2 regions of the Chromobacterium sp. Ag138 genome follow, and region 2 is predicted to be linked to the other one. Evidence: riboswitches for the same ligand, from Rfam matches in the RefSeq annotation. Region 2 holds a riboswitch; the other holds the start of a gene.

Region 1 (15,447 bases), 1.6 Mb from region 2:
GCAGCCGTGGAAGCCGCGGCTGGCGGACAGCGGCGACGGGTGGGCGGCGGTCAGCACCAAGTGGCGGCCGGCGTCGATGCGCTCGGCCTTGGTCTGCGCCCAATTGCCCCACAGCAGGAACACGCAGCCGGGGTTGTCGCGGTTGACGGCGTCGATCAGCGCGTCGCTGACCGCCTGCCAGCCGAACTTGCCGTGGCTGCCGGCCTTGTCGCGTTCGACGGTGAGCACGCTGTTGAGCAGCAGCACGCCCTGCTGCGCCCAGTGGCTGAGGTCGCCGCAGGCGGGAATGCCGTGGCCGAGGTCCGCCGCCAGCTCTTTGTAGATGTTGCGCAGCGACGGCGGCACGCGCGCGCCGTCCGGCACCGAAAACGATAGGCCCATCGCCTCGCCGTCGCCGTGGTACGGGTCCTGGCCCAGGATCACCACCTTGACGTCGGCCGGCGCGGCGAAGGTCAGCGCGTTGAACACCAGGGGCGGGGGCGGAAAAATCGTCTTGCCGTCGCCTTGCTGCTGGGCCAGCAGGCGGTCGATTTCAGCCAGGCGGGCGGCGATGGCGGGCTGGCCCAGCACCGTTTCCCAGGCAGGGTGGACGCGGGCGAGGGCGGGAGCGAGGTAGGTCAGAGAAGACATATCGGGTTCTTTGCTATGGATCGCCAGGCGGTTAACGTGGCTTGGAAAGATGGCTGCGCGATTCGTTCCAAAACAAAACACCGCCCAGGGGCGGTGTTTGTGGGGCGCGTCATCCCAAGGGGAGACGCGCCGTCCAGTCCAGCATCAATACCGGGCGACCGCCGGGTCCACCTGGGTCGACCAGGCGTCGATGCCGCCCTGCAGATTGATCACGTTGTCGAAGCCGGCGTTCAGCAGGAACAGCGCCACCTGGGCGCTGCGCATGCCATGGTGGCAGATGGCGACGATGGGCGCGTCGTCCGGCAGCTCGCTCATCCGGATCGGGATCAGATTCATCGGGATGTGCACGCTGCCTTCGATGTGCGCCAGCTGGTATTCCCAGCCTTCGCGCACGTCCAGCAGCACCGGGCGCGCGGCTTGCGGATCGGCCAGCTGCGCCGCCAGCGCCGGAGCGGTGATTTCGCGCAGCATGATCAGAAGCTGAAACGGGCGGGTTCCACCGCCTCGAATTTCCGCAGCCGCTCGACACAGGTCTCGAACAGCGCGGTTTCGCGGAAGCTGGTGTCGGTTTCGCGCTCGATCAGCTTGCAGGCCATCACCGGCAGATCGCCGGCTACCAGGATCAGGCGGCCGCCGACGGCCAGCTGGTCCTTCAGTTCTTGCGGCACCACCGGCAGCGAGCCGCCGACCACGATCACGTCGTAAGGCGCTTGCTCGGGCAGGCCCAGCACGCCGTCGCCCTCGACCAGGGTGGCGTTGGCGATGCCGGCCTTCTTCAGGTTGGCGGCGGCGCGCTCTTTCTGCGCCGGATCGATTTCCACGCTGACCACCTGCTTGCCCATCTTGGCCAGCAGCGCGGTCAGATAGCCGCTGCCGGTGCCGATTTCCAGGATCTTGTCGCTAGGCTGGATGGCGGCGTCCTGCACCAGGCGGGCTTCCATCTTGGGCTGCAGCATCTTGCTGCCGTTGGGCAGCGGCAGTTCGGTGTCGACGAAGGCCAGCTGGCGCTGATTGTCGGCGACGAAGTCCTCGCGTTTCACGTGAAACAGCAGATCCAGCACGTTGGTATCCAGAACATCCCACGGGCGAATCTGTTGTTCGACCATGTTGAAACGGGTTTTTTCGAAATCCATCAACTTAAACTCCGGAGGGCTGGGAGTCCGCTCCGCCCATGGAGGACAGCGTCGGCGGCAAGGACTCGTGTGATGACGATAACTTGCGATTATCCCATATTTGCCTTACCTTCACACGGCATCGCTAGGGGTCCTGCGCCTGGCGTTCGGCGCAGATGGCTACCAAAGTGTAGGCCATCGGGCCGGATGAAGGAGCGCGGGTGAGAAATACCCTTGGAACCTGACCCGGATAATACCGGCGTAGGGAAGCGTCACCTGCCATACCGGCCCATTCGGGCCCGCAGCCGGCCATGCCGGACCGCTCCTTGCGCCGCTTCATCGTTTTTGGAGACCCGCCCGATGAACGCGCCCGTGAACAAGCAGATGGTGGTGGACGCCGCCGCCATCCAGCCTTTGCCCAACTCCCGCAAGATTTACGCAGCAGGCAGCCGCCCGGACATTCAAGTGCCGATGCGCGAGATTCGCCAGGCCGACACGCCGACCCAGTTCGGCGGCGAAAAGAACCCGCCCATTTTCGTCTACGACACCAGCGGCCCCTACAGCGATCCGGCCGTCCGCATCGACATCCAGAGCGGTCTGGCGCCTTTGCGCGCCGGCTGGATCGCCGAGCGCGGCGATTGCGAGCAGCTGGATGGTCTGTCCAGCGAATACGGCCGCGCCCGCGAGGCCGATCCCAAGCTCGCCGAGCTGCGCTTCAACCTGCAGCGCAAGCCGCGCCGCGCCAAGGCCGGCCGCAACGTCACCCAGATGCACTACGCGCGCCGCGGCATCGTCACGCCGGAGATGGAGTTCGTCGCCATCCGCGAAAACTTGAACCGCCGCGCCTATGTGGAATCGCTGCAGGCCGCCGGCAACCAGCGCGTGCTGGACTTGATGACGCGCCAGCACCAGGGCCACAGCTTCGGCGCCAACCTGCCGGAGGAGATCACCGCCGAATTCGTGCGTGAGGAGATTGCCGCCGGCCGCGCCATCATTCCGGCCAACATCAACCACCCGGAATCCGAGCCGATGATCATCGGCCGCAACTTTCTGGTGAAAATCAACGGCAATATCGGCAATAGCGCGGTAACGTCGTCGATATCCGAAGAAGTGGACAAGATGACCTGGGGCATCCGCTGGGGCGCGGACACCATCATGGACTTGTCCACCGGCAAGAACATCCACGAAACGCGGGAGTGGATTTTGCGCAACAGCCCGGTGCCCATCGGCACCGTGCCCATCTACCAGGCGCTGGAAAAGGTGAACGGCAAGGCCGAGGACCTGAGCTGGGAAATCTTCAAGGACACGCTGATCGAGCAGGCCGAGCAGGGCGTCGACTATTTCACCATCCACGCCGGCGTGCGCCTGGCTTATGTACCGATGACCGCGGGCCGGATGACCGGCATCGTGTCGCGCGGCGGCTCCATCATGGCCAAGTGGTGTCTGGCGCATCACCGCGAGAACTTCCTCTACACCCACTTTGAAGAGATCTGCGAAATCATGAAGGCCTACGATGTGGCCTTCAGCCTGGGCGACGGCCTGCGGCCGGGCTCAGCCTGGGACGCCAACGACGAGGCGCAGCTGTTCGAGCTGAAAACCCTGGGCGAGCTGACCGAGATCGCCTGGAAGCACGACGTGCAGGTGATGATAGAAGGCCCGGGCCACGTGCCGATGCAGCTGATCAAGGAGAATATGGACAAGGAGCTGGAGTGGTGCCGCGAGGCGCCGTTCTACACCCTGGGGCCGCTGACCACCGACATCGCGCCCGGCTACGACCACATCACCTCCGCCATCGGCGCCGCGCAGATCGGCTGGTACGGCACCGCGATGCTGTGCTACGTGACGCAGAAGGAACACCTGGGCCTGCCCAACAAGAATGACGTCAAGGAAGGCATCATCACCTACAAGCTGGCGGCGCACGCGGCCGACCTGGCCAAGGGCCATCCCGGCGCGCAGATCCGCGATAACGCCTTGTCCAAGGCGCGCTTCGAATTCCGCTGGGAGGACCAGTTCAATCTGGGCCTGGACCCGGACAAGGCGCGCGACTTCCACGACGAGACGCTGCCGAAAGACAGCGCCAAAGTCGCGCACTTCTGCTCGATGTGCGGCCCGCACTTCTGCAGCATGAAAATCACCCAGGACGTGCGCGAATACGCGGCCAGCCAGGGCATAGGCGAGCAGGACGCGCTGCAGCGGGGCATGCGGGAAAAGTCGATCGAATTCGTCAAAGGCGGCGGCAAGCTGTATGACAAAGTCTGATTGCTGAGCGTGTTTTGGTATTTTTTCAGATTTTAGTGGCATAAAATGTCTGCGGGCCGGCTGATTAGCCGGCCCGTTTTTCATTTGGATCGCCAACACATGCTGAAATCGTTTTTTGCCGCCGCCGAAACCGGCGGCGCCACCGTGGCCACCCGTCTGTCGAATCCGCGCCTGAAGCCCGGCGAAACGCTGCGCGGAGAAGTGAGGGTCTGCGGCGGAGCGGTCGACCAGCGCATCGCCAAAATAGAGCTGCTGCTGCTGGCCGAGGCCGCAGGCGATCGCGGCGGCCGGGAAACCCTGCTGTTGGCCAGCCTGCAGGTCAGCGGCCCGTGCCGGATTCCGGCCGGCTGCGAATGGCGCTTGCCGTTTCTGCTGCCCTTGCCGGAGGCGACGCCGGTCAATTGCCATCCGGCCCTGGACGGCGAGCCGCTGGTGTGGGTCCATACCGACCTGGCCTTGGGCCAGGCGCCGGACGCCGGCGGCAGCGACCGGCTGCAGGTGTTGCCGCCGCCGCGCATGGATGCCCTGCTGCAGGCATTTTCCCGGCTGGGATGGGAATTGGCGGACGCCGCAGTGGAAGCCGGCATCGCCTATGTCGGCGGCGTCGCCGGCTCGCTGGGTTGCTACCAGGATTGGGTGCTGAGGCCGCGCGACGCCGGCTGGAACTGGAGCCAGATCCGGCTGACCCTGGTTCCCGACAGCCATGGGGTTGTCCATGTATGGATGGAAATCGCCGGCGATGGCCGGGACTATTGCCTGAGCCTGAGAATGGAGCCGGGTTGGGAGGCGGTGGACTGGACGGCGGAGATTCGCGCCAGGCTGGGCTTGTAAGCGCGGCACACCGGCCGATGGGGCTGGTTTGGCTTTCGCCGCGGAACAGAAGCGGCGGCGGCGGTCTAGCATGAGGAGGTGGAGCCAGCTTAGGGAGTCGATGATGGATACCAGCAATCATTTGTTGCCCGGCCTGTTTCGCCAGCTGGGCTTGCCGGACGAGCCCGCCGCCATTCGGGCCTTCATCTCCAGCCACCCGCTGCCGCCGCGCGTCGCCTTGGCCGACGCGCCGTTCTGGACGCCGGCCCAGTCCGCCTTCTTGCGCCAGGCGCTGGAATGCGACGCCGAGTGGAGCGAGGCGGCGGACGAGTTGGCGGTGCTGCTGCAGCAGGGCGAAGGCTGACGGTTGTGGATAAATCCGCTGACGGGCGGCGGCTTGTGGGTAAGTAGAGATTGTCTGTTTCCTCTGTCTGAGGTAAGAGGCCGGGCGGAAGCTGGCCGCTGGACAGGCTGGCCGCCAAGTCCGCGCCGGCGCCGGTCCTGGGTGGACAGATGGCCAGTTTCGCTGCGGAAAAGGTAGTTGCCGGGATTGAATAGCGGCATACCGGCATATAGCTTTAAGAGATACCGTGGCCTTGGGGAGTGGGATGAAACAGACCGATCAGACCCTGCTGGAACAGTTGCGCATCACCGAGTTCGAGATCGAGCAGCGCAAGCATCTGTTCGCGCTGGAGCCGCGCGACGAAATGCTGCTGCACGCCGCCGGCACGCTGGTGGAGTCGCATCTGGAAGAACTGGTGACGCGTTTCTACGAGCTGCAGACCAGCACGCCGGAGATCGCGCTGCTGATCGGCGACGCCGACACCCTGCAGCGGCTGCGCGCGGCGCAGCGCCGCTACGTGGTCGACCTGTTCAGCGGCATCTATGACCTGGAATACGTCAACATCCGCCTGCGCATCGGCCTGGTGCACAAGCGCATCGGCGTCGAGCCCAAGCTGTACCTGGCGGCGGTGGATTCGCTGAAGTTCCTGTTGTCGGATAAGCTCACCGAGCTGATACCGGAGTCCGAGGTGCGGCGGCATACCCTGCTGGCGTTGGACAAGCTGATGATGTTCGACGTGGCGCTGGTGTTCGAAACCTATATCCGCAGCCTGGTGGCCGAGATCGAAACCTCGCGCAACAAGTCGGAGCAGTACGCGCGCGCGCTGGAGGAAAAGGTGGCGACGCGCACCCGCCAGCTGGAGGAGATGTCGCGCACCGATCCCTTGACCGGCCTGCTCAACCGCCGCTATCTGGACGAGACGCTGACCCGGGTGCTGCGCAGCGCGCAGCGCCGCTACGAAAAGGTGGCGCTGGTGTACCTGGACGTCGACGATTTCAAGCTGCTCAACGACAGCGAGGGCCATCAGCGCGGCGACGAGGTGCTGCGCATGCTGGGCGAAATCATCGCCCGCACCACCCGTCTCGAAGACGGCTGCTTCCGCTACGGCGGCGACGAATTCTGCATCGTGCTGCCCAATTGCGACCGCAAGCAGGCGGAGGAGGTGTTTCTCGCCCGCCTGAGCGAGGAGTTGGCGGCTGTTCTGCCCGGCCTGGCCCTGAGCGCGGGCTGCGCGGAAACCGGGCCCGATGACTTCGTGCTGCCGGAAGAGCTGCTGGGCAAGGCCGACCAGCGCATGTACGAGATGAAGCAGCGCCACCGGATGGATCTGGCGGCCGGTTCGGGCAAGGCCGATGAGCCGGCCCGCGAGGATCAGCCTGTCGTCGGCCGCTAGAGCCGGCGCACCTGGTCGCGCCCGGACTGCTTGGCCAGATACAGGGCCTGGTCGGCCTTTTGCTGGGCGTCGGCGAAGTCCTGCTGCCGGCAATGCCATTCGTGCACGCCGGCGGAGAACGCGCAGCGCAGTTCCGGCTGCTTGGGCAGCGGCGCCAGCTGGCGGAAGGCCTGCAGCAGCCGCTCCGTCGCCTGCATCCCGTCTTCGATGTCCGCGTCCGGCATCAGCAGGCAGAACTCCTCGCCGCCATAGCGGATCAGCATGTCGTTGTCGCGGATGCCGCCCCGCAGCACGGCGGCCAGCACCTGCAGCACCGCGTCGCCGGCCGGATGGCCGTAGCGGTCGTTGATCGACTTGAAATGGTCGATGTCCAGCATCACCACGCAGACCCGCTCCACCGACGCCTCCAGCGTGCGCAGCCAGTATTGCAGCGCGCGGCGGTTGCCGGCGCCGGTCAGCGGGTCGAAGTTGGCCGCGTCCTCCAGCCGGTTGTGCTGGCGCTGCAGCACGATGTTGAGGAAGCCTACCGCGCCGCACACCTGGGCGGCGGCGGCGAAGGCCAGCGCCAGCTGGTGCAACTGGTCCAGGCTGTCAGGCGCGGTGGAGGTTTGCAGCCTGAGGTAGAAATCGCTGGCGTCGCGCCAGACGAACAGCAGCGCGCCCAGCAGGAACAGCAGCGCGGTGGGGCTGAAGCGGTTGCGGCTGACCAGGCGCTCGGCGCGCTGGTACAGCCAGGCCGCGGCCAGATAGAGGATGGGGATCTCGGCGCTTTCCAGCGCCAGCATCAGCGGGGGATAAGGCAGCAGCTTGTCCAGCGCCGACACCGCGCCGAAGGCCAGCCACAGCCAGTTGGGCGGCTTGAGGCCGGTGACGCGGGCGATGATGGTCAGCTGCAGCGCGATGCCGGCGTTGCTCATGCCGCTGCCCAGCGCCAGCCGCAGCATCTCTCCCTTGCCGGGCTCGACATAGCCTTCCACCAGCATACCGGCGGCCAGCAGCAGCGAGGCCTGCAGCCAGCGGCGCCGCGCCCGGATGAGGTCGGAGCGCACGCTGTGCTGCCAGGTGATGAGACCGATGCTGGCGACCGCCAGCGAAACCATGATCAGCAGGGAATTGGACATGCGCGCCTGTTGCGGAAGGATGAGGCCATCGTCTCATCCTAGCAAAGGGGTTTTCGCGCTGTCACGGTCAGAAGCGGGCGGTCACCTTGCGGCGCACGCTGTAATCGGGCCGCAGGCTGGCTTCGGCGTCGAGGAAATAGCGGTTGCTGTCCAGCATGAAATGCGGATCGTTGCTGGGCTCGGGGTCGGACCAGCGCTGGAACAGGCTGTCCACCTGGCCGGGAAGCCGGCAGGCGGCCAATTCGGCGCGGAACGGACGCTCGCCGAATACGCGGGCGATCTCCGCCAGCAGCTGCAGGTGCGGGGCGCGGGTGTCGCGCGGCAGCAGCAAGACCAGCAGGCTGCGCACCGGCTCTCCGTCCAGGGCGTCAAAATCCAGTCCGCGCTTCAGGCCGATGAACAGCGCGCGCACGTCGGCCAGGCCGGCGATGCGGGCGTGCGGCAGAGCCAGGCCGTGGCCCAGCGCCGTGCTGCCGGTTTCCTCCCGCTGCTGCAGCGCGGCCTGCAGCGCCGGCGCGTTCAGCGCGTGGCGCTGGCCCAGTTGGCGGGCGGCGTATTCGAACAGCTGGCGTTTATCGGATATGTCGACGTCCAGTAGGATGTCGCTGCCGCGGCAGATGTCGGCCAGGGTTTGCATGGACCTTCTCCTGATGTGGTGGATGCAGGCTCATGCTAGGTCGGCGTGTCTAAATTGAATCTAAATAAACGGCGGCCGGACATCAAAATCTCGTTAACGCTATTCCTTCTTCGGCAGGATGGCGCCCTTGAGCGCCGATGCCTGCTGCTTCAACTTGTCCACCTGCTGCTGCACCTCGGGATTCTGGGCGGCGGCGGAGGCGGCGAGCTTGGCCGCGCCGATCGCGGCGCTGGCCTGGTCCTTCAGTTGGCCGAGCGGCGCGCTGGCGCTGTCCACGCCCTGGTGCACGCTGCCGATGGCGGCCGACGCGGCCTGCTGCAGCTGAGTGGTCTGTTGCTGGTTGCAGCCGGCGAGCAACAGCGCGCTGCCGGCGACGAGCATCACGATACGCATGGTTTTGTCCTAAGGGTTGAAAGATGCTGTTAAAGAGCGGAATGAGGGGGCGCAAGTTCCATTTTGTCGGACAGCCAGGCCGGAATGACATTGGCAATGCGGGCGTTTGGGTTTAAGTTGATGCCTCCCCTTTACCGCCACGGAGTCCCGGATGATCACCGTCAGCGTCACCTATCCCCAGCGCGCCGGCGCGCGTTTCGATTTCGACTACTATCTGCGGCAGCACATGCCGATGGTGCAGCAGCTGCTGGGCAATGCCCTGAAGGGCGCCAGGGTGGACCGCGGCCTGTCCGGCGCCGAGCCCGGCAGCGCGCCCGATTACGTCGCGCAGGCGACGCTGTTGTGCGAATCGACGGAGGCTTTCCAGCAGGCCTTCGGCCCGGTGGCCGCGCGCATCATGGGCGACATTCCCAACTACACCGACATCCAGCCCGTGATCCAGTACAACGAGGTGGCGCTGTGGGACGAGCGCCAGCCCGGCGTCAGCGGCTGGTACGCCAACGCGCAGTAACTCAGGCCAGGATGCGCGCGGCCAGGTCCCCCGGCGCCTGGCCGACGGCCAGCCGCGGCGCGCCATGCCAGGCGGCCATCCGGCGCAGCGCGGCGGAGAGGTCGTCGGCCAGCCGCTGGCTGACGCGAACGCCCGGCTCCAGGTGCAGCGACTTGACCTCGAACACGCCTTCCTTGCGGTGGGCCTTGGCGTCCAGCCGGCCCACCAGCTTGCCGCGGTTGAGGATGGGCAGGGTGAAATAGCCGTAGCGGCGCTTGGGCGCCGGCGTGTAGCACTCGATCTTGTAATCGAAATCGAACAGCTCCAGCGCGCGCTTGCGATCCCACACCAGCGGGTCGAACGGCGACAGGATGGCGGTGTTGCCGCTGTTGAGCTTGTCCGCCGCTGCCAGCTCCAGCTCGTCGGCCAGGCCGGCGTGGACGAAGGCGTCGTGGCTCCAGCCTTCCACCCTCGCCGGGATCAGCTCGCCCTTGTCGGCCAGCGCGTGCAGCAGCTCGCCGTACGGCGCGCGCTTGAGCCGGTAGTAGTCGGCCACCCAGCCGGGCTTGACCACGCCCAGCGCGCGGCAACTGTTGCGCACCATGTCCAGCCGTGCGTCTTCCGGCGGCAGCAGGTCGCGCGCGTCGTCCCAGCCGGGCAGCACCCGCTCGGCCAGGTCGTAGACGCGCTGGAACCCGCGCCGCTCCTTCACCATCAACCGACCCAGCGTGAACAGCACTTCCAGGTGGCGCTTCTCCGGCTTCCAGTCCCACCAGCCGTTGCCCTTGCCGCCCTTGCGCTCGAAATCGGCCGAGCGCGCCGGTCCGCGGGCGCGGATGTGCTCGACGATGGCGTCGATGTCGGCGCGGTGCTGGTCCAGCCAGCGCTGCGAGTATTTCCAGCCCATGCTTTCGGCGTTCAGCATCCGGTGGCGCAGCAGCCGGTAGTCTTCCGTCGGCACGAAACAGGCTTCGTGCGCCCAATATTCGAACAGCGCGCCCTCGGCCAGCAACTGGTCCAGCCAGGCCGGGTCGTAGGCGCCGATGCGGCTGTACAGCACCAGGTAGGGGCTGCGCGCGACCACGCTGATGGTGTCGATCTGCAGCAGCGCCATGCGGCGGATGGCGGCCAGCGCGTCGGCCTTGGCCGCCTTGCGGCGCGGGGCGGCGAGCAGGCCCTGAGCGGCCAGTTGCAGGTGGCGGGCGTGTTGCAGCGACAGATGGAGAGTCATGGCCGAACCGGGAAGCGATGGGAGAAACGACTATACCAGCGGCGACCATCGCCGCGGAATGCCTAAAGCATGACAAGACGGCGCGCTTGTGGCAGGGTGGACAGCCCGTTTTCCACCCGGAGCAATGGCATGATCAGCCATATCGACCACATCGTTCTGACCGTGCGCGACATCGAGGCGGCGGTGGCGTTTTATCAGCGCGCGCTGAAGCTGGAGGCGGTGACTTTCGGCAACGGCCGCCGCGCGTTGCGTTTCGGCAACCAGAAGATCAATCTGCAGACCCTGGGCCAGGAAACCCGCAATCATGCGGCGGTCGGCTCCGGCGACCTGTGCCTGATCGCCGCCATTCCTTTGCCCGAAGTGATCGAGCACCTGAAGCGCGAGGGCGTCGCCATCGTCGAGGGGCCGATCACCCGCAGCGGCGCGATGGGCCCGATCACCTCGGTGTATTTCAACGATCCGGACGGCAATCTGGTGGAGGTCAGCAGCTACCATTTTTGATCTTGCCGGCGCAGGGCCGCGCAGATGGCGGAGATGGGATGGTAACGATGTCGAATGGTTTGGATACTGTCTTTTTTATGTTATTGAAATGATTTGGCGCTTGTCGTTTAATTCAACGTCATTGCCGGATGGCCGGCGATTCAACCCGGACGCCGGACATGTGCCGGCGCCCATTCCCAGGGCGATTTCATGGACAGCAGCAAGGCAGTGATTCAACGCTTCAACCGCGAGGTGATAGAAAACCGCGACATGGGGGCATTCGCCGAATTGGTGGCGCCCGACTTCGTCAATCACTCGGCCCCGCCCGGCGTCCCCTCGGGACCGGACGGCTTCGCCGGCTTCTTCACCGGCATGCTGCACCCGGCGCTGTCCGACATCCGCGTGCACATCCATGAGCAGATCGAGGAAAACGGCAAGGTGGTGACGCGCAAGACCATAGAAGCCACCCACACCGGCGCCTTCTTTGGCCAGGCCGCCAGCGGCAAACGCATCGCCATCAATGCGATGGACATCGTGGTGGTGCGCGATGGCAAGTACGCCGAGCACTGGAGCTGCGCCGACCTGTACGGCGCGCTGGCCCAGATCCGCGGCGCCTGAGCGCGCTCAATCGTCGCGGCCGGCGTTGAGGGCGTCCCGCACCAGTCTGTCGTAGCTGCCATCCTTGCGCATGCCTTCCAGTGCCAGGTCGAAGCGGGTCAGCAGCGCCTGCTGCTGCGAATGCTTGTTGATGGCGAGATAGGAATGGTTGGCCGCCAGCGCTTCCGCCGACAGAGCGAAGCCATGGTAGCCGCCCTCCCGCAGCGCCAGCTGCAGCGGTTCGCGTATGCCGAGCACCACGTCCAGCCGGCCCAGCTTCAACTGCTGCAGATTTTGCTGGTCGCTGTCGCCGTCGAAGGCGGCGAACTTGCCGTCCTTGCGGGCCTGGTCGAAGGCGTCGCCATAGCTCCAGCCGGCCATCACCCCCACCCTTTTGCCGTTCAGATCCTCCAGCCGGCGGTAGGCTTGGCCGCCGGCGCGGGAATAAGCCATCACCACTCGTTCGGTGAACAGCGGCTGGCTGAAGTCGAACTGCTTTTCCCGGCTGGCTGTCTTGATGATGCCGCCGGCGGCGGCGCTGCCGCCGCGCAATTCCTGCAGCGCCATGCGCCAGGAGACGGCGCGCAGGGTGACGGCGATGCCGGCGCGCTCGCAGGCCTTGGCGACCAGCAGCGGGTACAGCCCGGCCGCGCCCGGCTTGCCGGCGTACATCAGCGGCGGGTTGCTGGCGTCGAAATCGACGATCAGGCCGGGCGGCTCGCCGGCGCGGCCGGCGAGGCAGGCGGTCAGCAACAGCAGCGACGCCAGCGCCTTGCGGAAAAACGTCGGCCGCATCGGAACGGGCTCTCGGTGGTGGTCACTGTTGCAGCATAGTCGCTGCGGCGGCCGGGCAAGAAAAAACGGAACCCGCAGGTTCCGTTGCCGCGATCATGCCGGTGGCGCCTTACGGGTAGACGATACGCAAGAGATTGGTGGAGCCCGGGGTGCCGAAGGGCACGCCGGCGATGATCACCATCGGCTTGCCCTGCTCGGCCAGGCTGAGCTTGGTCGCGCAGAAGGTGGTCTTCACCACCATGTCTTCCAGGTTTTCCGCGTCCGGGCCGTGGTAGGCCACCACGCCCCACACCAGCGTCAGCCGGCGCGCGGTCTCCAGCTTGGGCGAGATGCCGAGGATGGGGGTGGACGGGCGTTCGCGCGCCAGCGACAGACAGCTGGCGCCGCTGGTGGTGAAGGCGACGGCCACGGTGACCGGCAGCAGGGTGCTAACCTTGCGCACGCAGGCGGCGATGGCGTCGGTGCGGTCCGGCTCGTCGGCGGCGCTGTAGTCCAGCGCCATCACCTTGCGGTAGTCGGGGGCGTTTTCCACGCGGCGGATGATGCGGTCCATGATCTGCACCGCTTCCAGCGGATACTGGCCGGCGGCGGTCTCGGCCGACAGCATCACCGCGTCCGCGCCTTCGTAGACCGCGGTGGCCACGTCGTTGGCTTCGGCGCGGGTCGGCGTCGGCGCGGTGATCATCGATTCCAGCATTTGGGTGGCGACGATCACCGGGCGGCCCAGGTGGCGGCAGTGGTGGACGATGCGGCGCTGCGCCACCGGCACGTCTTCCGGCGGCAGCTCCACGCCCAGGTCGCCGCGCGCCACCATCACGCCGTCGGCCAGCGTGGCGATGGCTTCCAGATCGTCCACCGCCGACGGCTTCTCGATCTTGGCGACGATGCCGGCGCGCTTGCCGACGATCTCGCGCAGCGCCTTGACGTCGGCCGCGGTCTGGACGAAGGACATCGCCACCCAATCGGCGCCTTCTTCCAGCGCGAACTCGGCGTCCTTGCGGTCTTTGTCGGTGATGGCCGACAGCGGCAACACGGTGTTGGGCAGGTTGAAGCCCTTGTTGCTGGACAGCTCGCCGCCGACGGCGACGCGGGTGACGATGCGGCGCGTATGCATTTCCGTCACCTCGAACGCCAGCTTGCCGTCGTTGACCAGGATGCGGTGGCCGGGCTCCAGCGCCTCGAACGCCTCCGGGTGCGGCAGGGTGGCGCGTTCGGGGCCGCCGTCGGTTTCATCCAGCGTGAATTCGTAGCGGTCGCCGGTTTTCACCGTGGTCGGCTGCGGGAACTTGCCGATGCGCAGCTTGGGGCCCTGCAGGTCCACCAGCACGCCGATCGGGCGGTCCAGCGCTTTCTCCGCGGCGCGGATGGCGGCCAGGCGGGCGCGATGGTCGTCATGGCTACCGTGGCTCATGTTGAGCCGGAAGATGTTGACCCCGGAGCGGGCCAGTTCCAGGATTTTTTCCGGAGCGCTGGATGAGGGGCCGAGCGTGGCGAGTATTTTGGTGTTGCGAAGCATGACAGTCCTTTGCGGCCGATGCGGCCGATTAGCTTGGAACCATTGCGTGTGTCTTTTTGGCCGGCGGCGCGCCGCTTGCCCGGTTGCGGCGATGATGCCACGCCGCCGCGTCCGCTTCCTTGAGCTGGGTCGAACAGCCGGCGTTTCGCGTCGCGGGCCTGGCGGCGAAACCTGCGCCGGCCTTGCCATTCATGCTGCCATATCTGCGTTGTAGCGGCAGGATTACGTGTTGGCGGCCATTTGTTGGCGAAACAACGTTTTGCGACGATGGTCTGAGCGAAGCATCCGCTTTCTAGTTTCGATTATTTTCTTATTTTTTCGTTTTCAAGCACGCGGCTGTAGCGCATGCAAATGCTTGTTGCAGTGCGAAATAGGCGTTTTTCCCATCCATTTGTCCTGAGGCCTTGCCTGTTCTCGCCGCGCGCGCCGGCATGGCGCGCCGTTTTTCCGGAGCGGCAGCGTAAAAATCGGCGCGTGTGAAAATGTAGCGCGGAGCTACATCTTTCAGTGTGTTGATATTAAAGTATTTATTCTTCGTTACGTTCACAGAAATCTCTGGTTGCAGCGCGGAAAATGTATTTTTTTTTACCGGAAGATTGACAAGGTTCTGTTCGGGCCTAGAATTGTCCGCAAATAAAACGAACGTCATAAGCAAAAAAACAAACATTCGCGCAACGTCGATACCCAGGCATGTCCATCATGCCGCCTTACCGGCAAACAGGAGAAAGTCATGACCGATCAGTACGTGCTGGCCCTGGACCAGGGCACCACCAGTTCCCGCGCCATCCTATTCAACCGCGGCGGCGACATCGTGTCGCTGGCGCAGAAGGAATTCCGCCAGATCTACCCGCAGCCGGGCTGGGTCGAGCATGATCCGCAGGAAATCTGGGGCGGCCAGGTGGGCGTGGCCGCGGAAGCGGTGGCCAAGGCCGGCATCGACGGCCGCAGCATCGCCGCCATCGGCATCACCAACCAGCGCGAAACCACCATCGTCTGGGACCGCGAAACCGGCCAGCCGGTGTACAACGCCATCGTCTGGCAGGACCGCCGCACCGCCGAGTTCTGCGACGAGCTGAAGGCGCGCGGCCTGGGCGAACTGATCCGTTCCAAGACCGGCCTGTTGGTCGACGCCTATTTCTCCGGCAGCAAGATCAAGTGGATTCTGGACAACGTGCCCGGCGCGCGCGACCGCGCCCGCGACGGCAAGCTGGCCTTCGGCACCGTCGACAGCTGGCTGATCTGGAACTTCACCCACGGCAAGGTGCACGTGACCGACGTGTCCAACGCCTCGCGTACCATGCTGTACAACATCCACACCCTGGAATGGGACGCCGAGCTGCTGGACATCATGGGCATCCCGGCCAGCATGCTGCCGGAAGTGAAGAGCTCCAGCGAAGTGTACGGCCACACCCACGCCGCCCATCTGGGCCGCGAAATCCCGATCGCCGGCGTGGCCGGCGACCAGCAGGCGGCGCTGTTCGGCCAGCAGTGCACCACGCCGGGCATGGTGAAGAACACCTACGGCACCGGCTGCTTCATGATGCTGAACACCGGCGACAAGCCGATCGAATCCAAGAACAACCTGCTGACCACCATCGCCTGGAAGGTGGACGGCAAGGTGCAATACGCGCTGGAAGGCT
Region 2 (15,447 bases):
TGTCCGCCGTGTTCTACAACCCGGCCGGCATGACCCTGCTGTCCGGCACCCGCGTGCAGGGCGGTTTCACCTACGCGGAGATCGACGCGCCGTTCAATGGCAGCAATACGGTCACCGGTTCGCCGGATCCGCGTTTGAACGGCTCTCGCTCTGCCAACGACAACGGCCGCGCGCCGGGCGAGCTGATCCCCAACGCCTACCTGACCCATCAGATCAGCGACCAGCTGTACGCCGGCATCGGCATCACCACGCCGTTCGGCCTGGGGGCGCGCTACAGCGACAACTGGGGCGGCCGCGACAACGGCATCTCCAGCTCCATCAAGACCGTGGACATCAACCCGTCGCTGGCCTACAAGCTGGACGATCGCTGGAGCTTCGGCGCCGGCGTGTCGGCGCAGTACGCGCAAGCCGATCTGAAGAAGGGCGCCTACCTGCCCGGCGCCACCGGCGAATTGAAGGCCGACAGCTGGGGCTTCGGCTACAACCTGGGCGTGATGTACTCGTTCAACCAGGATAGCCGCGTCGGCCTGTCCTACCGCTCCAAGGTCCATCACAAGGCGGAAGGCGATTACACCAACTCCGGTTTCGTGGATCTGGCGCCTAGCATGCCCTTGTCGCGCTTAAACGGCACGTATGCCGGCTCCGCCGAGGTTACCGCTCCCGAATCGCTGCTGCTGAGCGGCTACAGCAAGCTGAACGACAAGTTCGCCATCGGCGCCACCGCGCGCTGGACCCGCTGGAGCCGATTCGACCAGTTGGTGGTCAAGGGCAGCCCGCAATTCGGCCCGATCGACACCACCACCCGCATTCCTAACAACTGGAAGAACAGCTGGATGTTCTCGATCGGCGGCGATTACTTCTACAGCGACGCGCTGACATTGCGCAGCGGCCTGGGCTATGAAACCACCCCGGTGCCGAGCGCGCAGGACCGCAACGCGCTGATTCCGGACGCCAACCGCCTGTGGCTGAGCCTGGGCGCCAGCTACAAGATCAGCAAGCAGGCCAGCGTCGACGTCGGTTACGCCTATCTGCGCGCGCTGGGCGACAAGAAGATCGATAACAAGGTGGATAGCCCCTTCAAGACCCAGAGCCATCTGCAGGGCGAGTACTCGTCCATCACCGGCCATCTGTTGGGCGTGCAGATGCAGTACCGCTTCTGATATCCGTCTGATTATGAAAAAGGCGCGGCTTAGGCCGCGCCTTTTTGTTTGGCCGGATCAGATCTGATATTCCAGACAGTCGTCCAGCAGCTGCACCCGCCGCTGTTGCGGCTCCATGCCGAACAGCTCCATTCCGGACAGCGGCGGCGAATATAGATGCAAGGTGACCAGATCCCCGCCGTCGGCTTGCAGATTGGCCACCTGATGGATGTCCAGATGGCCGTTGATCACCAGGCTGCCGGCGGCCAGCTCCCGGGTTTCGCGCGCGGCCAGCTGGCCGGAGAGCGTGGTTTCGAACACGGTTTCGGTGGCGACGCCTTCTATCACCCGCACCCCGCACAGGCTGCCCTTGTGGTTGTGGATCTGGCTGCGTTGGCCGTGGCGCCAGCACAGCAGCAGCAGCTCGCAATATTCGTCTCGATAGATGCGGTTGCGACAATAGCGCGCCTCATCAAAGCGGCGGAAGGGTTCGAGATCTTGGGCGGACGGGCGCAGCGCGCGGTGGAATTGGCGAATCTGTTCCAGATTCAGGCAGCCCGCATGAAATGAGAGGCGTTGCAGAAGCGTTTCGAATGTCGAGCAGGGGAGGGTGGAAGGGGCTTCCATCGGCTTCTCCTTGGTGTCTGAGCGCGGCGAGGTCGCTGCCATGCCTTGTTATCGACCATTGTCGGTAATAATGAATGCATCCTTTATATTGGTTTTGGTATAAGTCATGCCGGAAATCGAATTGCCGCCATGAACCGGTATAGCCGCGATGGCATGGGGAGGAGACGGGCAAAAGTGTCAGAGCGTTTCGCGAGATTCAGGGAAGCGAGGACAGCGGCAGCTTCATGGTTTGCTTGATCGCGTTGAGCACGATGGTGGATTTCACGCTGCGGACCAGCGACAGCTGCATCAGCTTGTTCATCACGAAGGACGACAGCGACGGCAGGTCCGGCACCACGATGCGCAGCAGGTAGTCGGCCTCGCCGGCCGCCGCGTAGCATTCCAGCACTTCGGGCAGATTGTCGATGGACTGGGCGAAGTCCTGCAGCGCGGCCTCGTTGTGCCGCTCCAGGCTGACGTTGGCGAAGGCCATCACCGACAGGCCGACATGCTCGGGGTTGAGCGCCACCTGATAACCCTGGATGACCCCGTTCTGTTCCATGCGCTGGATGCGGCGGCCGATCTGGGAGGCGGACAGCGGAATGTCCTGTGCCAGCTTCTGATGGGTGGCGCGGGCGTCCTGCTGCAACAGGTGCAGGATCTGCAGGTCGAAGCGGTCTAATTCAATTTTGCGCATATCAAGCAATTTATGACGTTTAATGCGGTAAGTATGCAAAATTTACGGCGAAACGGCAAATGATGCGGTCTTTCCGCATGGCTGTCGGGCTAAACTAGAGTAAATCGCCAAATTCTACGGAGCCCAGCAATGAACGACCGCGCCGACTTTGTGGTGCCCGACATCACCACCCGCAAAAATGTCGGATTGAGCCACGACGCCAACGACTTCACCCTGCCGCAGCCGCTGGATCGCTATGGCGCGGAAGATCACGCCACCTGGGCCACGCTGTACCAACGCCAATGCAAGCTGCTGCCCGGCCGCGCTTGCGACGAGTTCCTGGAAGGCCTGGAGCGCCTGGAAGTGGACGCCGATCGGGTGCCTGACTTCAATAAGCTCAACGAGAAGCTGATGGCCGCCACCGGCTGGAGGATCGTCGCGGTGCCGGGCCTGATCCCGGACGACGTGTTCTTCGAGCATCTGGCCAACCGCCGCTTCCCGGTCACCTGGTGGCTGCGCGAGCCGCACCAGCTCGACTACCTGCAGGAGCCGGACGTGTTCCACGATCTGTTCGGCCACGTGCCCTTGCTGATCAACCCGGTGTTCGCCGACTACCTGGAGGCTTACGGCAAGGGCGGGGTCAAGGCCAAGGCGCTGGGCGCGCTGCCGATGCTGGCGCGGCTGTACTGGTACACGGTGGAGTTCGGCCTGATCCAGACCCCGGCCGGCATGCGCATCTACGGCGCGGGCATCCTGTCCAGCAAGTCGGAATCGATCTACTGCCTGGAGAGCGCCAGCCCCAACCGCGTCGGCTTCGACCTGATGCGCATCATGAACACGCGCTACCGGATCGACACCTTCCAGAAAACCTACTTCGTCATCGACAGCTTCAAGCAGCTGTTCGACGCCACCGCGCCGGATTTCACCCCGCTGTACCGGCAGCTGGCCGACGCGCAGCCATGGGGCGCCGGCGACATCGCGCCGGATGACGCGGTGATCACCCGCGGCGACCGCCAGGGCTGGGCGGAGACCGACGACGTCTGAAGTATGGGCAGGCGAATACTGGTAGACCCGGCGATGCCGGGTCTTTTCACATCTAGTGGAGGCTGCCGCCACTGAGCGCGAGGTCTTGCTCGCGCGTCACGGACAGCTCCACCGCCAGCCGCAACGCCGCCACGCAGTCGTCCAGCGTGAGACTGAACGCGCCGGGATGCCGGGCAGCCTGTTCCGGCAGGAAGGGCAGATGGATGAAGCCGCCGCGCGGGCCGCCGCGGTGCAGCAGGCCGTACATCACGTGGTTGCAGACGAAGGTGCCCGCGCTTTGCGACACGGTGGCGGGCAGGCCGCGCTTCCGCAGGCCGGCGACGATGGCCTTGATCGGCAGTGTGGAAAAGTAGGCGGCGGGCCCGTCCGCGACCACCGGCTGGTCTATCGGCTGCCGGCCGGCGTTGTCGGGAAAACGGGCGTCGTCGATATTGATCGCCACGCGCTCCACCGCGATGTCGGGCCGCCCGCCGGCCTGGCCCACGGCGATGGCGATGTCGGGCCGCAGCGCGTCCAGCTCGCGGTAGAGCGTGTCCAGCGCCGAACCGAAGGCGCAGGGCAGCAGCCGCGCGTGCACGCGCGCGCCGGCGATGGTTTCGCCATCCAGGCGGCGCGCCGCCTCCCAGGACGGATTGATGGTTTCGCCGCCGAAAGGCTCGAAGCCGGTCAGCAAGACGGTTTTCATGCGGTCATTTCCTCAGCGGAACATCAGCCAGTCCAACAATACGGCATTCACCGCCAGCAAGGCCAGCGCGGTGGGAAATTGGGCCTTGATCACCGCGTTGCGGTCGGGCAACTCCAGCAATGCCGCCGGCACGATGTTGAAATTGGCCGCCATCGGCGTCATCAGCGTGCCGCAATAGCCGGAGAACATGCCGATGGCCGCCATCACCGCCGGATCGCCGTGATGGGCGCCCACCAGGAAGGGCAGGCCGATGCCGGCGGTCATCACCGGGAAGGCGGCGAAGGCGTTGCCCATGATCACCGTGAACAAGGCCATTCCCAATACATAGGTCAGCACCGCCAGCCCGCGGATGTCCAGCGGCAGGTAATGCGCCGAGAGATGGGCGATGGCCTTGCCGACGCCGGCGTCGGCGAACAGCAGGCCCAGCAAGGCCAGCACCTGGGGCAGCAGGAAGGCCCAGCCCACGTTGTCCAGCAGGCGGCGGGTTTCCCGCACCGCCTGCAGCGGCGTTTCCCGGGTGAGCCGGCAGGCCAGGGCGGTGGAAGCCAGGCAGGCGATGCCCAGCGCCATGACGGTGACGTTCTTGGGGTCCAGCAGCGGGGCGCCGGTGGAGGGAAGGCAGCGGGCGAGCAGGCTCAACGCGATGGTCAGCAGCGGCAGCAACAGCGACGGCAGGAAGATGCGGTTGCCCAGCCGCCGCAAGCTGTCTTGCAGGCGCTCGGGCGGCAACGCGGCATGCCGGCCCGGCGCCAGCCGTCCCAGCCCGGCCAGCAGCACCATGGCCAGCACCATGGCGCCGGCCAGCTCCGCGGGCAGCCAGTCGCCGGCGATGAACAGCAGGCCGAACAAACCCCAGAAGGCCGCGCTGCCCAGCCGGCGCGGGTGATGCTGGTCCCGCAGCGTCATGCCGGCGGCCAGCAGCAGGATGCCGCCCACCAGCCAGTACAGGTATTGCGCCTGAAGCATTATTCCTTCTCCTCGGTTTTGAGGGCGCGGCTGAGCCTGTATTCATGCCAGGCGAGCCGGCCGGCGTGGATCAGAAAGGCGAACATGGCGGTGGGAATGCCCCACAGGGCCAGGTAGAGCGGGTCCAGCGCGTGGCCGTTCTCCCGCATGAAGGCGTGCATCAGGATCACGGCGCTGAAGGCGACGAACAGATTCTCGCCGAAAAACAGGCCGATGTTGTCGGTGGCCGCGCACATCGCGCGCAGGCGGGCGCGCTGCGCGGCGCTCAGCTTGCCGTGCAGTTTTTCCCAGGCGCCTTCCGCCATCGGCACCAGGATGGGCCGCACCACCTGGGGATGCCCGCCCTGGGCGGACAGGCCCAGCGCGGCCGACAGCTGGCGCGCCAGCAGGTAGACGATCAGCAGGCCGCCGGCGGTGGCGTCGCCGATGCCCTGTATCCAGCGGTAGGCGCGTTCGCGCAAGCCGTGGCGCTCCGCCAGGCCGACCGCCAGCAGGGCCAGCAGCAGGGCGGCCGACAGGCTGCGGGTCTTCATGAAGCCGTCGCCCACCTTGGCCAGGATGGCCAGGGGTGCCAGGCCGGCGGCCGCGCCGGTGACGATGCCGGCGCAACAGACCACCAGCAACGGATTGCCGCGCAGCAGGAAACCCAGAATGACGGCGGCGATGCCGAGCAGCGGCCAAAGATTGACGGTCTGGTCCATGTTTTGTCCTTATCGCCTGGATAATGCCGGCTCAGCCGGCCCGCACGTCCACGCCCAGCGCCTCCAGCCGCCGGCGCAGCAGGCGGGCGAAGCGCAGCGCGTGGGCGCCGTCGCCGTGCAGGCACAGGGTGTCGGCGCGAACGGAAACGCGCTGCCCACCCGCCGCGGCGACGGTTTGCCGCAATACCATGTCTTCCGCCTGGGCCAGCATGGCGGCGTCGTCCGCCAGCAGATCGCCGGGCGAGCCGCGCGGCACCAGGCTGCCGTCGGCGCGGTAGCCGCGGTCGGCGAAGGCTTCCTGCCATACTTCCAGCCCTTCGGCGCGGCAGGCGTCGATGAAGCAGCCGCCGGCCAGGCCGACGGCCCGCAGCGCAGGGTTGTAGTCGCGGATCGCGCGGGCCAGCGCCTCGGCCAGCTCGGGGTCGCGCGCGGCCTGGTTGTACAGCGCGCCGTGCGGCTTGACGTGCCGCAGCGCGCCGCCTTCGGCGCGGACGATGGCGTCCAGCGCGCCCAGTTGATACAGCAGGCCGGCCCGCGCCGTTTCCAGCGGCAGCCGCATTTCGCGGCGGCCGAAGTGCTCCCGGTCGGGAAAGCTGGGATGGGCGCCGATGGCTACCCCCTTTTCCAGGGCGAGCAGGACGGTCTTGCGCATGGTGTCGGCGTCGCCGGCGTGCCAGCCGCAGGCGATGTTGGCGGAGCTGACCAGCTCCAGCAGCTCGGCGTCGCCGCCGCAGCCTTCGCCGACATCGGCGTTGAGGTCAATGTTCATCGCACACCCTTTCGATTCTCCGCAGATAGCGCTGCAATTCCTGGTCGGCCTGTTCGGCGTCATCGCGTCCGGCTTCGATGAAGTGCAGCTGGCTGCCCAGCCGCGCCTGGCCGAGCTGCCACAGGTCGGCGGCCGCCACCATGCCCAGCCGGGGATAGCCGCCGGTGGCCTGGGCGTCGGCCATCAGCACGATGGGCTGGCCGTCCGGCGGCAACTGGATCAGGCCCGGCAGCGCGCCGTGGGACAACATCTCCACCGCCTCGCTCAAGCGCAGCGCCGGCCCGGCCAGCCGGTAGCCCATGCGGTTGCTGCGCGGCGTCAGCTGCCAGGGGTGGCTCCACAGCCGCTGGCGGGCGGATTTGGGCAACAAGGCGTATTCCGGCCCCGGACAGACGCGGATGCGGTTGCCCGGCCTCGGCAGCCAGACGCCAAGCTTGCCGCGCGGCGACAGCGGCCTGCCCAGCGGCAGCCGGTCGCCGTCGCGCAGCGCGCGGCCGTCGAGTCCGCCGAAGCCGGCCATCAGGTCGGTGCTGGCCGACTCCATCAGCAGGGGCGCATTCACGCCGCCGTCGATCGCCAAGTAGGCGCGCATGCCGCTGCTTGGCGCCTCCAGCCTCAGCGTCTGGCCGGCGCGGCAGGGGGTGCGCCAGCCCGGCCATACCGGCTCGCCGTCCAGCGTGGCCCGGCAGTCTGCGCCGGTCAGCGCCAGCATGCCGCCGCGCAGCAGCCGGAAGCTTGCCGGGGGCAGCGTGACTTCCAGCGCGGCCGCGCCGGCGGGGTTGCCCACCAGGCGATTGGCGACGGTCAGCGCCAGCGCGTCCATCGCGCCGGCGCGGCACACGCCCAGATGGCGCGCCCCGAAGCGGCCCAGATCCTGCACCGTGGTTTGCGGCCCGGCCTTGATCACTTCCAGCATCAGGCGTCCTCCTGCGGGATGAAACACACCGTATCGCCCGGCCGCAGCGGACAGGGCGGCTGGCGCGCGGGGTCGAACAGCACGGCGTCGCTGCGCCCTATGATTTGCCAGCCGCCGGGCGAGGCGGTGGGGTAGATGCCGGTCTGGCTGCCGCCTATGGCCACCGAACCGGCCGGCACGGTTTGCCTGGGCGTGGCGCGGCGCGGCGCGGCCAGCGCGGGGTCCAGGCCGCCCAGGTAGGCGAAGCCGGGCTGAAAGCCCAGGAAGAACACCGTATAGCGGGCGGCGGAGTGGCGGGCGACGACCTCGTCCGGCGCCAGGCCGCAGTGGCGCGCCACTCTTTCGAGATCCGGACCGTGGCGGCCGCCGTAGCGCACCGGAATTTCCACCACCCGGGCGGCGTGCTCCGCGCCGTCCGCGCGTTGCCACAGCCGTCGCAGCCGGGCCGGCAGCGCGGAGGCGTTCGCGCCGGGGCGCAGCTCCAGCGTCAGGTTGTTCATGCCGGGGATGACTTCGCGGAAGTCGGCGTCGGCTCGCAGCTGCTCGGCCAGCCGCCAGATTCGGCGCTGGCAGTCCAGCGTGGCCGGCGGCGGCAGTTCCAGCACCAGCGCCTGGGCGCCCAGCCAATGAATGGCCGGCGCGGAAGAGGAATCAGATTGCATCGCGTGCGGGATGGCGTGAATCGGGAATATGGATATGATAATGGCTTGACTGGGTGCGATGATGCTATGTCGAGAATTTCTCGTCAATTTATCGCTGCCTCGCGGCCTGCCACCTCCCGTGGCGCAATATGGAGAGAATGGGTGTCAACGACGCAAGATTTGCCTAAGATCGTGTCCTCGCAGCATCTGGTTTCCGAGCGCAGCCCGGAGCTGTCCGAGTTCGAGTTCAGCCTGACCGTGGTCAACAACGCCTTCCACCGCTGGATGGTGCGCTGCATGGCGGCGGCGGGCGAGAAGGACATGACGCCGACCGAGGTGCTGCTGGTCCATCACGTCAACCATCGCGGGCGGCAGAAAAAGCTGGCCGACATCTGTTTCGTGCTGAACATGGAGGATACCCACGTGGTGTCCTACGCGCTGAAGAAGCTGGTCAAAATGGGGTATGTGGAGAGCGAGAAAAGCGGCAAGGAAGTGCTGTTTTCCACGACGGACAGCGGCCGCGCGCTGTGCGAGCGCTATCGCCAGGTGCGCGAGCAGTGCCTGATGGCGACGCTGGGCGACGGCGGCATCGCCAATCCGCTGATCGGCGACATCGCCCAGTTGATGCGCACCCTGGCCGGCATTTACGACCAGGCGGCCAGGGCCGGCGCGTCGTTCTGACCGTTGCGCGTCGCTTGCGAGTCTAGATGACGGCCCAGATCGCGAAGATGGCGGCCAGTATCAGCACCCCGGTCAGGATCTGCGAGGTGCTTTTTTCCTTCTGCAGCGCGCGCTTCATGCTGTCGTTCGCGCTTTCCAGCTTCTCCAGCTGCTGCTGCAGCTCGGCGCGCGCCTCGTCCTGGCCGGCCAGCGTTTTCAGCATCTCCTCGCCGCCGAACTCCTTGACCGCTTCCTTGTTCCATACGCCCAAGAGCTTGCTCACCTTGTCCTTGAAGTACAGCGCGGTGCGCTGGGCCGGGTCCTGCCATTCGAACTGGAAGCCCTGGCCGGCGTAGAAGGCGTGGCAGTGCAGCCGCTCTTCCTCGGAATGGGTCTGGCCCATGGTGATCATGCCGGGACTGATGGCGAATTCGGGGCAGACGCCTTTGGCCCAGGCGATGACGCTGGCGAACAAATAGGTGTCCAGCCCGCTGCCGGCGAGGCCGGGGCTGGCCTGCACGCCGCTCTTGGGACCGAAGGTCACGCTCTTGCTGGGGCGGTCCACCCTGATCCAGGCCAGGTTGTAGACGGCGTGGAAGCGGCTGTCGTCGCCTTCCAGCGGCTGCCAGTGCGCGCCGTCGGAGCGGGCGTAGCCGCGGAACTGCAGGCGGAAGTAGTCGGACTGGGCCGTCATCGCCCGGCTGCGCTGCAGGATGCCGTAGATGGGACGGCCGTCGGCGCTGAGCGTCAGTATGGTCTCGCCCAGCGGGATGGCCAGGTTGGCCAGCGTGACTTCGCTTTCCGGCGGAGGCAGCGGAATCTCTTCCGTTGTCTGGTGAGGATCATTGTTCTGGGTGTTGTTCGAAGTCATGTGGCAGTGGTTCTGTCGCTGGGTGATGGTGGCTAGTGTCCGCCGGACGCCATCGGCATGGGGATTCTATCCTACATTGTAGGGGAGCGCGCTCGCGCTTGCCGAAGGCGGGAGGTGGCGGTGAGGTTCGTTGGGAATTTCGTTTTCCTGGCATGTTCGGCTTTGCCGGCGATGGCGGGCGGGATGTGCGGCAAGCCGATCCAGGTGGGGTGGGAGGAGAGGCCGCCGTATCATTACCAGGGGCGGGATGGGCGGCCCGCAGGCTATTCGGTGGAGCTGCTGAACCAGGCGGCTGCGCGCATAGGCTGCCGCCTGGCGTATCGCCAGATTCCCTGGTCGCGCACCTTGCAGGAGCTGCGGCTGGGCACGGTGGATGTCGCGATGCAGGCGCTGAAAACGCCGGAGCGGGAGGCGTACGCCTGTTTTGTGCCGGGCTACAGCTCCTCGCTGGTGCGGTTGTGGGCGCGTAGCGATCGCGCCGCGAATTGGCCGGTCTCGCAGCCGCAGGACCTGGGCAAGCTGGGCATGGTCAGGCTGGGCGTGACGCATGGCGACAGTTACGGCGAAGTTTGGGACCGTTGGCTGAAAGCGCCTCCCGGCATGGTGAAGATAGACGCCGGGGAAACGCTGGCCGGCAGTTTGCGCAAGCTGCAGCTGGGTCGGATCGACCTGCTGCTGGCGACCATGGACACGGCGCCGAATGAGCTGGCCCGCTTACCGCAGCAGCCGGGAATCGTGGCCCTGCCGCCGATATGGCCGATAGGGGGCGCTTTTTATGTCTTCAGCAAGCGCAGCGTGTCCCCCGAGCTGTGCCGGGCTTTCGCCGGCGCGCTCAGCGACATGAAGCGCGACGGGGTGGTGGACCGGCTCTACCGCGGCCGCTTCAACATCGCCTATCCCGACCCCTAGCCACGCAGCAAGGGCAGCGGCGCGAACCGCCCGCCCAGCACGTTATGGCTGTCCTTGCCCCACCAGCCGTCTATCGCCGTGGCGTAAACCTGGCGGAAATCTATCGCGTGCGGCAGATTGCCCTCGCTGACGCCGGCCAACTGCGGCGTCTGGCCATACAGGCCGCCGTTGACGCGGCCCCCCAGCGCGAAATGGACGTTGGCGGTGCCATGGTCGGTGCCGCGGTTGCCGTTTTCGCGCGGGCGGCGGCCGAATTCGGCGTAAGTCAGCGCCAGCGTGTCGTCCCAGCGGCCCAGCCGCGTCATTTCGCTTTTCAGCTGCGCCAGCCCGTCGGCCAGTTCGGCCAGCAGCCGGGCCTGCGCCGGCTGCTGGTTGCCGTGGGTGTCGAAGCCGGTCAGCGTGATGCGGGCGACGGCGATGTCCACGCCGCGGGCAAGGGTGTCGGTGAGCGTGCGCACCGCCACGCCGAAGCCGCCGTTGGGTTTGGGGCCGGCGGTGGGCGCTTCGCTCGGCGCGGTGCGCGGCAGCGGGGCCAGGCTGGCGGCGGCCTGGCGGATGTCGCCTTCCACTTTCAAAATATGCTCCAGCGCCGCGCCGGCGCGGCCGGGCTGCTGGTCGGCCACCAGCTTGGCCTGGCGGGCGAAGTCTTGCGGATTGGACAGCACCACCGCGCGCGCGCCGCCGTCCAGCGGCCCCAGCGTCTGGCTGGACAGCACCACGCCGTCGGCGGCGAAGCTCTTCGGCGTCGGCTGCTCATGGAACAGCCGGGTCAGCCAGCCCTCGCTCAGGTATTGCTGGCTGGCCGACGCCGTATCCCAGATCTCGATCGAGCGGAAGTGGGACAAGTTGGGATCGGGGTAGCCGACGCCCTGCAGCAGCGCCAGCTGCTTGTCCTGCCACAACGGCATCAGCGGCGCCAGCGACGGATGCAGGCCGATGTCGCCGTTGATTTGCAGCACCTGCTCGCGGGCGATGGCGATGCCGGGGCGCAGCCGGTAGTAGTCGGCGCTGCAGTAAGGAACCACGGTGTTGAGGCCGTCGTTGCCGCCCTTCAACTCCACCAGCACCAGTAGCCGCTTGTAGCCGGCGGGCGCCAGCGCCCAGGACAGATTGGGCAGCACGGTCAGCATCAGGCCGGCGCCGGCCGCTTTCAGGAATTCGCGTCGTTTGAACATGGCGGGCTCCTCATTCCACCTGGTAGGCCGGGTCAAGCAGCAGTTGGGCGATGGCCTTGGCGCCGCTGGCGTTCGGCGGCAAGGGATTGGCCGGCGGCACGGCCAGCAGCAGCCGCGCGGCGTCGGCGGCGGTGCGCGCGCCGTAGACGGCGGCCCATTCATCGGGTTGCAGCTTCATCGAGTTCAGTCCATTGCTGGCGAAGCGGCGGATGCGCGCCTCGCGGCCGGCCATCTCGTTCAGGCCGCCATCGGCCTGGGCGTAGGCGTCGCGCGCCGGCGCGGCGTCGCGGGCGATGCGGTCCAGGAACTGCTTGCGGGTGAGCAGGGTGGCGCTGTTGATCCAGGCTTCGCCGCCGGGCCAGCCCTTGACATTGGGCGGCGCGAACACGTCCTGGCCCAGTTGGTGGTTCAGTCCGGCGATCACGCGCCAGTCCGGCGGATTCAGGTCGAAAGTCACCAGCGTGCCCACGGTCAGCTCCAGCGGCGATTTCACCAGCTGGCCCTGGCTGCGCCAGAACTGCGGCGTCAGCAGCAGCGCGCGCATCAAGGGCTTCAGCTGGTAATGGCCGCGGCGGAAGTCGGCGGCCAGCTTGTTGACGGTGGCGACGTCGGGCGTGGGCGATACGAAGCTGCGCCACAGTTTGTTGGCGATGAACACCGCGGTGTTGGGCTGTTGCAGCAACAGCTCGATCACGTCGTCGCCGTCGAAATTGCCGCGCTGGCCGAAGATGACTTTCTCGCCGGTGTCGCGCAGCCGCGGACGGACGATGAACTGGTCGTCGCGGTCCAGGCCCCAGCCGGTGAAAGCGCGCGCCGCCTCGCGGATGTCCTGCTCGCTGTAGTGGCCCTCGCCCAGCGTGAACAGCTCCATCACCTCGCGGGCGAAGTTCTCGTTGGGCTGGTCCTTGCGGTTATTGGCGGTATCCAGATAGCGCATCATCGCCGGATCGCGCGCCACCGCGTGCAAGAGCTGGCCGAAATCGCCCAGCGCGTAGTGGCGCAGCAGCAGGTTTTGCTGGTACATCATCTGCGGCGAACGCACCTTGTCCAGCGCCGACACGAAATGGTTGTGCCAGAACAAAGTCATCTTCTCGGTCAGCGGCGATGGCGTGTTGCGCATCTCGGCCAGCCACCAGTTGCGCAGCTCCGCCGAGTGCTGGTTGCGCTCCTGCTGCAGCGCCTTCTTCTGCTCCTCGGTCAGCCCCGGCTGGCCGGGGCGTTCGAACGGCTCGTTGGCCCAGCCCGGCGGCGGCGTAGCCGCCTGGGTACGGACGCCGGCCAGTATCTTGTCCACCGCCGCTTCGCGGCTCAGCGGCGCGAACGCCTCGATCTGCGCCGGGTTGGCGCCGAAGCCGGTGCGCGCCAGCAGGTGGCGGGCGCCGTCCGCGCCGATGCCGGCCAGCGCGCATAGCGGCAGGCCGAGCAGGGCGGAAGCGAGCAGTATTCTTTTGATCATGGGTTCACCGCGGCAAGCCGTTTGCATAAGCGATTGACTGTGAGCATAGTTGCCACTTTTCGCTCCGGTATTAAGCGGACCGGCCAGAGTGTTAAGTTGTTTGCGCATCTGGGCTATACTGTCGCCCTGTCACCGGGGGTGCCCTGCAAACGGGCTGAGAGACACCCTGAGAACCTGATCTGGATCATGCCAGCGGAGGGAGCGTGATAAAGCGGAACCTCGTCTGCCTTGCCTGCTTGCTCCGTGGCCGCACCGCACGGAGATTGTCCATGAAGCTGTTCCCCAAACTCGTCGTCGTCGCCCTGAGCCTGGCTGGCCTGTCGGCCCAGGCGGCCGAACTGCGCGTGCTCGCGCACAGCTCGTTCAGCGTCGACAAGCCGCTGCTCGCCGCGTTCGAGAAGCAGACCGGCGCCAAGGTGTCCATCATCAAGGCCGGCGACGCCGGCGAGATGGTCAACAAGCTGATCCTGACCAAGGGCAGCCCGATCGCCGACGTGGTGTTCGGCATCGACAACAGCCTGATCGGCAAGGCCGAGCAGGCCGGCGCGCTCGCGCCGCTGCCGGCGGAGCTGGCCCGCGGCGGCAAGGTGAGCCTGCCGGGCGCCGCCGCCGTCGACTATGGCTATGTGACGCTGAACTACGACAAGGCCTGGTTCGCCAAGAACAAGCTGCCGCTGCCCAAGACCCTGAACGACCTGGCGTTGCCGGCTTACAAGAACCTGCTGGTGGTGGAAAACCCCGCCACCTCTAGCCCGGGCCTGGCTTTCCTGTCGGCCACCATCCATGCCTTGGGCGAGGACAAGGCCTTCGCGCTGTGGGGCAAGCTGCGCGACAACGGCCTGAAGGTGAGCAAGGGCTGGACCGAGGCCTACTACACCGATTTTTCCAAGAACGGCGGCAGCCGTCCCATCGTGGTCAGCTACGCTACCAGCCCGGCGGCCGAGGTGTTCTACAGCAAGGACAAGTCGGCCGACGCGCCGACCGCCAATCTGCTGCTGCCGGGCTCGGTGTTCCGCCAGGTGGAGGGCGCGGCGCTGGTCAAGGGCGGCAAGGAGCCCAAGCTCGCCCAGCAATTCATCGCCTTCCTGCGCTCGGACGCGGTGCAGAAGGATATCCCGACGCGGATGTGGATGTACCCGGCGATGGACAACATCCCGCTGGACCCGGTCTACAAGCACGCCGAGCAGCCGGCCGCGCACGACACGCCCGACAGCGCGACGCTGGCCGCCAAGCAGCGCGCCTGGGTCGGCCGCTGGATGCGGGTGGTGCTGAAGTCCGGGCAGTGATCCGGCGATGACTTGCCCGGTTTCGCCTCTGTTATGATCCGGGCAAGTTCACTTGGAAACTCACTCATGATCGATGACATCGCCAGCCCCCGCCTGATCCTGCGCCATCTGGACGCGGATTTTCTCCAGTCCTGCCTGCGCGGCGACATCGACGCCGCCGCCGGGCGGCTGGGCAGCCGCCCGGCCGACGGCTGGATGGAGGAGAAGGCGCTGATGGAGATGCGGCTGGCCGACATGGCGGCGGAGCCCGCCTACGCGCCGTGGTCGGTGCGGGCGCTGCTGCGCCGCGACGATCTGGCCATGGTCGGCCACATCAATTTCCATACCCGGCCCGGCCATCCCTACTTGAACGGCTACGGCGACGTCGAGCTCGGCTACGCGGTCTATCCCGCATTCCGCCGCCAGGGCTACGCCCGCGAGGCCTTGCTGGCGATGTCCGGCTGGGCGGCGCAAAGCGGCGGCGTGGCGAAGCTGGTGTTGTCGATCGAACCCGGCAATCTGCCGTCGCAGGCGCTGGCCGCCCAGCTTGGCTTCGCCAAGGTGGGCCAGGTGCGCGATGACGACGGTTGCGAAGATGTGCTGACGGCTGATTGGCCGTTGTCTGGAGCTTTTGTTTGAAGCAGTCCGCCGTGCCCCGGCTGATCCTGGCCGGACTCCCGCTGTCCTTTCTCTTTCTGCTGGCCGTCGCGCCGCTTACCCGGCTGCTGGCCGAAGGCGGCCTGCAGTTCAATCCCGCCTTGCTGGCCGATGATTACCTGCGTTGGCGGCTGTTGTGGTCGCTGATCCAGGCATCGGCCAGCTGCCTGTTGTGCCTGGCCTTGGGCGTGCCGCTGGCCTGGATGCTGGCCCGCTACCGCTTTGCCGGGCGGGCGCTGCTGCTGCGGTTGTTGATGCTGCCCTTCGTGATGCCGACGCTGGTGGCGGCGATGGGCGTGCTGGCGCTGTTC

The links. Region 2 has a riboswitch for thiamine pyrophosphate ahead of ACY3GB_RS06305 (thiamine ABC transporter substrate-binding protein). Riboswitches for the same ligand answer to the same signal wherever they lie in the genome.
Region 1: linked by a shared signal. The riboswitch ahead of thiC (phosphomethylpyrimidine synthase ThiC) and the one ahead of ACY3GB_RS06305 (thiamine ABC transporter substrate-binding protein) in region 2 are both predicted to bind thiamine pyrophosphate.

What each region holds. Positions count from the first base shown of each region.
Region 1 is NZ_JBUPWA010000001.1:3,027,647-3,043,093, reverse strand. It holds gene ACY3GB_RS14110 (uracil-DNA glycosylase) at 1-630, opposite strand, end outside; gene ACY3GB_RS14105 (rhodanese-like domain-containing protein) at 775-1,101, opposite strand; gene ACY3GB_RS14100 (protein-L-isoaspartate O-methyltransferase family protein) at 1,104-1,763, opposite strand; TPP riboswitch at 1,880-2,027, shown strand; gene thiC (phosphomethylpyrimidine synthase ThiC) at 2,127-4,001, shown strand; gene ACY3GB_RS14090 (sporulation protein) at 4,101-4,832, shown strand; gene ACY3GB_RS14085 (DUF2789 domain-containing protein) at 4,903-5,175, shown strand; gene ACY3GB_RS14080 (GGDEF domain-containing protein) at 5,420-6,547, shown strand; gene ACY3GB_RS14075 (GGDEF domain-containing protein) at 6,544-7,668, opposite strand; gene ACY3GB_RS14070 (PTS sugar transporter subunit IIA) at 7,736-8,305, opposite strand; gene ACY3GB_RS14065 (hypothetical protein) at 8,405-8,698, opposite strand; gene ACY3GB_RS14060 (EthD family reductase) at 8,850-9,209, shown strand; gene ACY3GB_RS14055 (winged helix-turn-helix domain-containing protein) at 9,211-10,419, opposite strand; gene ACY3GB_RS14050 (VOC family protein) at 10,549-10,920, shown strand; gene ACY3GB_RS14045 (ester cyclase) at 11,110-11,517, shown strand; gene ACY3GB_RS14040 (substrate-binding periplasmic protein) at 11,524-12,291, opposite strand; gene pyk (pyruvate kinase) at 12,401-13,807, opposite strand; gene ACY3GB_RS14030 (hypothetical protein) at 14,118-14,474, opposite strand; gene glpK (glycerol kinase GlpK) at 14,538-15,447, shown strand, end outside.
Region 2 is NZ_JBUPWA010000001.1:1,424,232-1,439,678, reverse strand. It holds gene ACY3GB_RS06380 (OmpP1/FadL family transporter) at 1-1,160, shown strand, start outside; gene ACY3GB_RS06375 (cysteine dioxygenase) at 1,218-1,766, opposite strand; gene ACY3GB_RS06370 (Lrp/AsnC family transcriptional regulator) at 1,963-2,442, opposite strand; gene phhA (phenylalanine 4-monooxygenase) at 2,572-3,465, shown strand; gene pcp (pyroglutamyl-peptidase I) at 3,518-4,150, opposite strand; gene ACY3GB_RS06355 (DUF979 domain-containing protein) at 4,163-5,116, opposite strand; gene ACY3GB_RS06350 (DUF969 domain-containing protein) at 5,116-5,817, opposite strand; gene pxpA (5-oxoprolinase subunit PxpA) at 5,849-6,586, opposite strand; gene ACY3GB_RS06340 (5-oxoprolinase subunit C family protein) at 6,576-7,502, opposite strand; gene pxpB (5-oxoprolinase subunit PxpB) at 7,502-8,164, opposite strand; gene ACY3GB_RS06330 (winged helix DNA-binding protein) at 8,306-8,824, shown strand; gene ACY3GB_RS06325 (hypothetical protein) at 8,847-9,674, opposite strand; gene ACY3GB_RS06320 (substrate-binding periplasmic protein) at 9,858-10,583, shown strand; gene ACY3GB_RS06315 (DUF1501 domain-containing protein) at 10,580-11,758, opposite strand; gene ACY3GB_RS06310 (DUF1800 domain-containing protein) at 11,769-13,214, opposite strand; TPP riboswitch at 13,339-13,433, shown strand; gene ACY3GB_RS06305 (thiamine ABC transporter substrate-binding protein) at 13,484-14,500, shown strand; gene ACY3GB_RS06300 (GNAT family N-acetyltransferase) at 14,567-15,118, shown strand; gene ACY3GB_RS06295 (ABC transporter permease) at 15,115-15,447, shown strand, end outside.